Regions from separate parts of the Promicromonospora vindobonensis genome, predicted to be linked through region 1. Evidence: predicted binding sites of a transcription regulator. Region 1 holds the regulator's gene; the other holds the start of a gene.
The links. Region 1 encodes HspR, which represses chaperone genes until heat shock. Its sites were predicted from a motif close to AAGTTGAGTCNNNNNGACTCAACTT; they were not measured.
Positions count from the first base shown of each region.

Region 2: ACFS27_RS25810 (Hsp20/alpha crystallin family protein) is a predicted target of HspR. The motif match lies at 2,017-2,041, and genes of this name have one in related genera.

Region 1 covers NZ_JBHUOG010000001.1:2,055,845-2,059,044, reverse strand. Annotated here, with positions in the region: gene ACFS27_RS09360 (DnaJ C-terminal domain-containing protein) at 1-881, shown strand, start outside; gene ACFS27_RS09355 (heat shock protein transcriptional repressor HspR) at 976-1,428, shown strand; gene ACFS27_RS09350 (DUF1540 domain-containing protein) at 1,589-1,897, shown strand; gene ACFS27_RS09345 (hypothetical protein) at 2,022-2,819, opposite strand; gene ACFS27_RS09340 (sigma-70 family RNA polymerase sigma factor) at 3,038-3,200, shown strand, end outside.
Region 2 covers NZ_JBHUOG010000002.1:2,801,144-2,804,343, forward strand. Annotated here, with positions in the region: gene ACFS27_RS25795 (hypothetical protein) at 1-353, shown strand, start outside; gene ACFS27_RS25800 (dsRBD fold-containing protein) at 363-869, opposite strand; gene ACFS27_RS25805 (S66 family peptidase) at 973-1,974, shown strand; gene ACFS27_RS25810 (Hsp20/alpha crystallin family protein) at 2,077-2,496, shown strand; gene ACFS27_RS25815 (family 16 glycosylhydrolase) at 2,772-3,200, shown strand, end outside.

The DNA of each region.
Region 1 (3,200 bases):
ACGCGTCTGCTGAGACCAGGTTCAAGGAGATCGGCGAGGCCTACGCGGTGCTGTCCGACCCGGAGCAGCGCCGCCAGTACGACGCCGTGCGTGCCATGGCGGGTGGCGCACGCTTCTCCGCGGGCCCCGGCGGCGCCGGTGCGGGCGGCTTCGAGGACATCATGGGCGCCATGTTCGGTGGCGGCCAGGGGGCGGCCGGGCGGGGCGGACCACGTGTCCGTTACACGCAGGGCGGGAACGCGGGGCCGGGCTTCGAGGACATCCTCGGCTCCATGTTCGGTGGAGCAAGGCCCGGCTACGGTTCGGCGGGCCCCACGGGGTTCACCGCGCCGACCCAGGGCGCCGACATCGTCGCGCAGGTCACCCTGCCGTTCCGCGCGGCGGTGGAGGGCACGACCGCCGAGCTGGAGGTCAACGGCCGCACCATCACGGCCCGGGTCCCTGCGGGCATCAACGACGGCAAGAAGCTTCGTCTCCGTGGCAAGGGCAAGCCGGGTGTCGGCGGGGGCACGCCAGGCGACCTGGTGGTCACCGTGCACGTGGCGCCCCATCCGGTCTGGACGCTGGACGGGCTCGACCTGCGCATGACCGTGCCCGTCACGTTCGCGGAGGCAGCCCTCGGCACCACCCTGAAGGTGCCGACCCTCGACGGTGCGACCGTACGGCTGAAGGTGCCCGCTGGGACACCGTCGGGCAGAGTGCTCCGCGTCAAGGGGCGTGGTGTGCAGACGGCGACCGCGAACGGCGACCTGCTCGTGAGCGTTCAGGTGGTCGTCCCGCAAAAGCTCAGCAAGAAGGCGAGACAGGCGCTCGAGACGTTTGCCGCAGAGAGCGACGGCGAGGACGTACGCGCAGGGCTGGCCGAACGGGCGGCGGAATGACTGTCGGCGCGGTGGGGCATATGTCCCACCGCGCCGAGGTCGGTTAGCCTGCCCGCACGTATAAGCAGAGCGAACGAGACAGGGGGAGGAGTGCATGGTTGACGACGACGCACCCGTGCTCACCGTCTCCAAGGCCGCCAGCCTCGCGGGCATGCACCCGCAGACGCTGCGGCAGTACGACCGCCTCGGCCTGGTGGTGCCCCGGCGCACCCGCGGCAGGGGCCGCCGGTACTCGCGCCGGGACGTGGCGCGTCTGCTCCAGGTGCAGCGGCTCGCGCAGGTCGAGGGCATCAACCTCGCAGGGATCAAGCGCATCCTCGACCTGGAGGCGCACGTCTCGGTGTTGGAGGAGCGCCTGAGTGACCTGCTGATGCGGGTCCAGGAGGAAGGCCGCGTGTTCGCTGCCGGCCCGGACGCCGGCGACGTCGTAGTGGTGCAGCGCGGGCAGCGGGTTCGCAGCACGGCGATGCGGGTCGACCTCGAGCACCGCGCCGTCGGCGGCGGCGCGGTAGTGCTCTGGCGGCCGTCTCCGCGCCGCGAGGGTTGAGCGTCCTCGCTGCGGACCGTAATTTCGGCAACGCAATTCTTTCGTTAATCGAGAAATACGGGCAGAATAGGTAAGGCATTCCTTGCTCTACGGGTTCTGCATTTCCGGAATAGGATCGGCCTATCGGAGATGTCTCAGCGCACCACGCGAGGAGTGAGCCATGAGCACGCTGATGGAAATGCCCGAGGTAGCCGAGTGCTCGATCGACGGATGCGGCTACAACCACGACCACGGCTGCCACGCAGGCGCCGTGACCATCGCCGGGCACAGGGGCGACGCCTCCTGCGCCACGTTCATCCCGCTGAGCACCAAGGGCGGTCTCGAAAAGGTCATCGCCCACGTCGGTGCCTGCCAGCGCGGTGAGTGCACGCACAACGACAACCTGGAGTGCAGCGCCCCGTCGATCCGGGTGGGTGCGGGTCCGGACGACCCGGGGCACGCCGACTGCCTCACCTTCCAGGAGGGTTGACGGGACTTTTTCCGGAAGCCCGTCCTGGAGGGCTGACCGGCCCGGTACGAAGCAGAGCGCCTGCTCGACGTTGAGCAGGCGCTCTTGCTGGGTGAGTTCGGAGGCCTCAGCGGGTTCGGAAACCTCAGCGAGCCAGGTGGTCGAGCAGCAACAGCGCGTCGTCGTGCGTGCCGGGCAGGCGTTCCACCCATACCCGGGTCGGCCTGCGTACCTCTGTGGTGAGGCCGAGCACCTCGGCGTTGCGCTCCACGACGCGGCGCAGCGACTGGCCCAGCTCCGCGGTCGTCGGGCCGCGCTCGCACAGCACCACGAAGGTGCCGTCGTCGACAGCGGCCATTGGATGGCCCTCGCCGAAGACCTGGTGCAGGGTGCGGCCGATCGCCGCGGAGCGCGCGAGCCGTTGCCACGTGTCGAGGCTGTCGAGGCCGACGTCGAGCACGAGCAGGCAGTGGGAGGCTCCAGCGGTCGTACCGCTGCGCTGCGCCGTGCCGTAGGTCTCGCGCAACCGCTCGCCCAGGTACTCGCCCGTCGGTAGGCCGGTCGACGGATCGTGCGTGGCCACCTGGTACGGGACGCGCTCGCGTGCGCCGACCCAGCCGATCGCCGCTGCGCGCAACGCCCCCACGTCGGTAGGGCGGCCGAACGCGGCGTAGAGGCACGCCACGTCGTCCAGCGCCTCGGTGATGCCCGCGCCCACGTCCGCCCGGGCAGCTCCCAGACGTTCTGCGGGCGCGATCACTCCACGGCCCTCTGCCAGTGCTTCGGCAAGCGCTTCCGCGGCTGGGTGCTCCCAGTCGTTCGGCCGGATCCAGACGGACGCCAGACTGGTAGCGCGCCACCGCTCACGCAGGTCATGCACACGCACCCGCGCCTCCTGCTGTGACTCGCTCATGATGAAGGAACCCTCACGGGGATCAATCATGACGCACCTTCAGGGGTGGTGTACCGCACTTCACCCGACGGTCACCCAGGAAATGTTTTTTTCAGCCCCTAGAATCGCGGTGTGGCTCTATAGTCTTTGGCAGGACACGGCCGAGAGTCTGGGTAGACGTGAAGCAAGCCGAGAGCAGCACGGGGGGAACCCCAAGCGACGCGGAACTGATCCTGCAGGTCAGATCAGGTGACCGCGACGCTTTTGGCGTGCTCTACGAGCGCCACGCAGGGGCAGCACGAGCGCTCGCGCGGCAGTACGTCTCACCAGCGGACGCCGACGATGTCGTCGCGGACGCCTTCAGCAAGCTGTTCGAGATGCTCCGTCGTGGCGCCGGGCCCGACACCGGGTTCCGTCCGTACCTGTACACCG
Region 2 (3,200 bases), on a different contig from region 1:
TGCTGGTGCTGGAGCTCGCGACGGTGGGCGCGTGGGTCGAGTACACCCAGCTCGACGACGCCGACCCCACGCGCACGCAGCACGCTCTGCTGGTGCGCACCGACACCCAGCCGCTCTTGCTGCCGGACGGCGTCTCGACGTCGGCGATGCGCATCGACCAGCTCCTCGACGGCAGCCCTGCGAACGCCTTCTGGTGCGACAACTTCGGCGTGCTCCAGGCCGACTACATCGAGACGTTCCCCGACGGCAGCCAGATCACCGGGGTCTCGTGGCGCACCACGTGGGAGGGCATCGAGCCGTGGCTGGACGCCGAGGTGCGTGCCGCGCTGTGCGCCTCCGGCATCCTTGCGTAGTCCGTGGAGCTACCGGTGGACGTGTGCCTTGTGCCCGACCGCCGCCGAGACGTCCTTCTCCGCCACGGCGAGCAGGCGGTCGGCCAGCCGGCGCAGCGCCCGGCCGGCGGCGAGCTCGTCGCCGATCAGCGGCACCTCAGGGTCCTCCGGTGCCTTCCTGGCGTGCCCGACGCCGCGCAGCGCGTCCGACGGGCCGTTCATCACCGTGGCCTCCGCCGTCGTGCTGCCCCCTGACTCGACCACTGTGATCCGCACGTCCCAGGTGAGCGCGCGCCCCTGCCGCACCTCGCCCGGTCCCGCCGGCTCACCCGGCACACCGAGAGCCGCCCGGGCCGCCGGATCGACGACGGTGTCGGCGCCGGGGTAGACGAGCGTCTCCTCGCCCGTGTCCGACCACCTCACCCGGTAGGGCGGCGTGCCGTCGGCATGGGGGCACTCGGTGATCACGCCGTCGCGCACCGCGCCGCCGACCACACCCGAGGCCGTGACTATCCGGTCGCCCACTGCTGCCTTCATCGGGTCCTCCTCGCGTCGTTGCGAACCCTTCCATCATCGCCCCGGATACCGGTCTGCGGCACCCTCACCGGGACGGCCGGCACGGTGACCATAGGCTCAGGGCATGTCAGCGCACGCACAGACCCGCCTTCCGCCCAGGCTCCGGGCCGGCGACACCCTCCGGGTGGTCGCGCCGGCCATGTCGCGGGCGATGATCATGGAGCACGACAACACCCGGTGGATCGACGAGCGGTTCGCCGCCATGGGTCTCACCCTCACGTTCGGTGCGCACGTCGACGAGGACGACCAGTTCCGCAGCGGCTCGATCGAGCACCGGGTGGCGGACCTGCACGCCGCGTTCGCCGACCCCTCCGTCGCCGGGATCCTCACCGTGATCGGCGGGTTCAACAGCAACGAGCTGCTCCCCCACCTGGACTTCGACCTCATCGCGGCCCACCCGAAGGTCTTCTGCGGGTACTCGGACATCACGGCGCTGCAGAACGCGATCCTCGCCCGCACGGGCCTGGTCACCTACTCGGGCCCGCACTGGTCGAGCTGGGGCATGCGCGACCACTTCGAGCCGACCGGCGACTGGTTCAGGGCCGCGGTCATGGAGGACGCCCCGATCGCCGTCAAACCCGCGCAGGCGTGGACGGACGACCCCTGGTTCATGGACCAGGACACCCGCACGCCCGTCCCGAACGAGGGCTGGTGGCCGCTGTGCCCAGGGCAGGCGTCGGGTCGGGTCGTCGGCGGCAACCTCGCCACGCTCGGCCTGCTGCAGGGCACCGCGTACATGCCGTCTCTCGACGGCGCGCTCCTGTTCGTCGAGGACGACTTCGAGTCGGACGCCGCTCACGTCGCGCGCACCCTCACCTCGCTGCTCCAGCAGCCCGGCGCCGACGGCATCACCGGCCTCGTGATCGGCCGGTTCCAGGGCACCTCCGCGGTGACCCGCGCGGCCCTCGACGAGATCGTCGCGCGCCAGCCGGCGCTGCGGGGCAAGCCAGTGCTGGCCGGCGTGGACTTCGGGCACACGAGCCCGCTGCTCACGCTCCCGGTCGGCGGGACCGCTGAGGTCGCCGTCGCAGGGGACGCGACGAGCCTGACCATCACCCGGCACTGACGGCGGCTGACCGCAGCCCTCGTCCGCCGTCGGCGAACCCGGAAATTGAGTCGGGTCGACTCAGGTTGAACTGATCATCAACCCCATCCGGAGGAGAACATCATGACCGCCGTTCTGACCCGTTCACCGTTCGCCCAGACCTGGCTCCGCGACCCGTGGAGCCCGCAGTCAGCCGTCGCCGAGGGCCCCGTGCCCGCTGCCGACGTCTACCGCGAGGGCGAGGACCTCGTCGCCCGCCTCGACCTGCCGGGTGTCGACCCGGCCACCGACATCACCGTCGAGGTCGAGGGGCGCAAGCTCGTCGTGCGCGGCGAGCGCAAGGACCAGCGTTCGGAGGAGTCCGAGGGCCGCCGCATCTCGGAGGTCCGCTTCGGCTCCTTCCGCCGCACGGTCACGCTGCCGAAGACCGTGGACGGCGACGCCGTCCGCGCGTCCTACGACGCCGGCGTGCTGACGGTCACCGTCCCTGGCGTCTTCGCCGGCACGACGCCGCAGCGCATCGAGGTCACCACCGCCGCCTGATCACGTCAGCGGCACCACGACGGCGTCCGACCGCTCCCCGCGGCCGGGCGCCGTCCGCATGCGCGGGCCACGCCGCCGTGGGACGACCGTGGGGAAAACCCGTATGTGCTGATCAGGCCGTTGTGAACCCGGTATGGCACACCGATACTTTTCGTGAGTACTCGTCGGCTCTCACGCACCGCCGTGGCACACCGGAGTGCACGTGCGACTGCCGCAGTCATGCCTGTCGCGCGGCTCCGTGCGGTGGGGGGAACACGTTCGCGAAGGAGCGTTCGATGCGTAGCACGAGACACCGCACGACCCGCACTGTCCTGACGGCGACCGCCGCCCTGACCCTCGTCCTGTCGGCCTCGCTCGTCGCCTCCGCGGCCACGGCGAAGGCGCCGGACGCCGTGGCGGCACCCGACACGGGCCCTGCCTCGTCAGCGTCCGACACCTCCGCCGCTGCCGCCGCGCTGACCTGGTCGGACGAGTTCGACGGGCCGGCGGGCGCCGCCCCGAACCCCGCCAACTGGAACCTGGAGACCGGCGCGGGCGGCTGGGGCAACAACGAGCTGCAGAACTACACCAGCTCCCGGCAGAACTCGGCGCTCGACGGGAACGGGAACCTCGTCATCACCGCCCGCCAGGACGGCAACGGCGGCTACACCTCGGCGCGGATGACGACCAAGGGCAAGGTCCAGCCGCAGTACGGGCACCTCGAG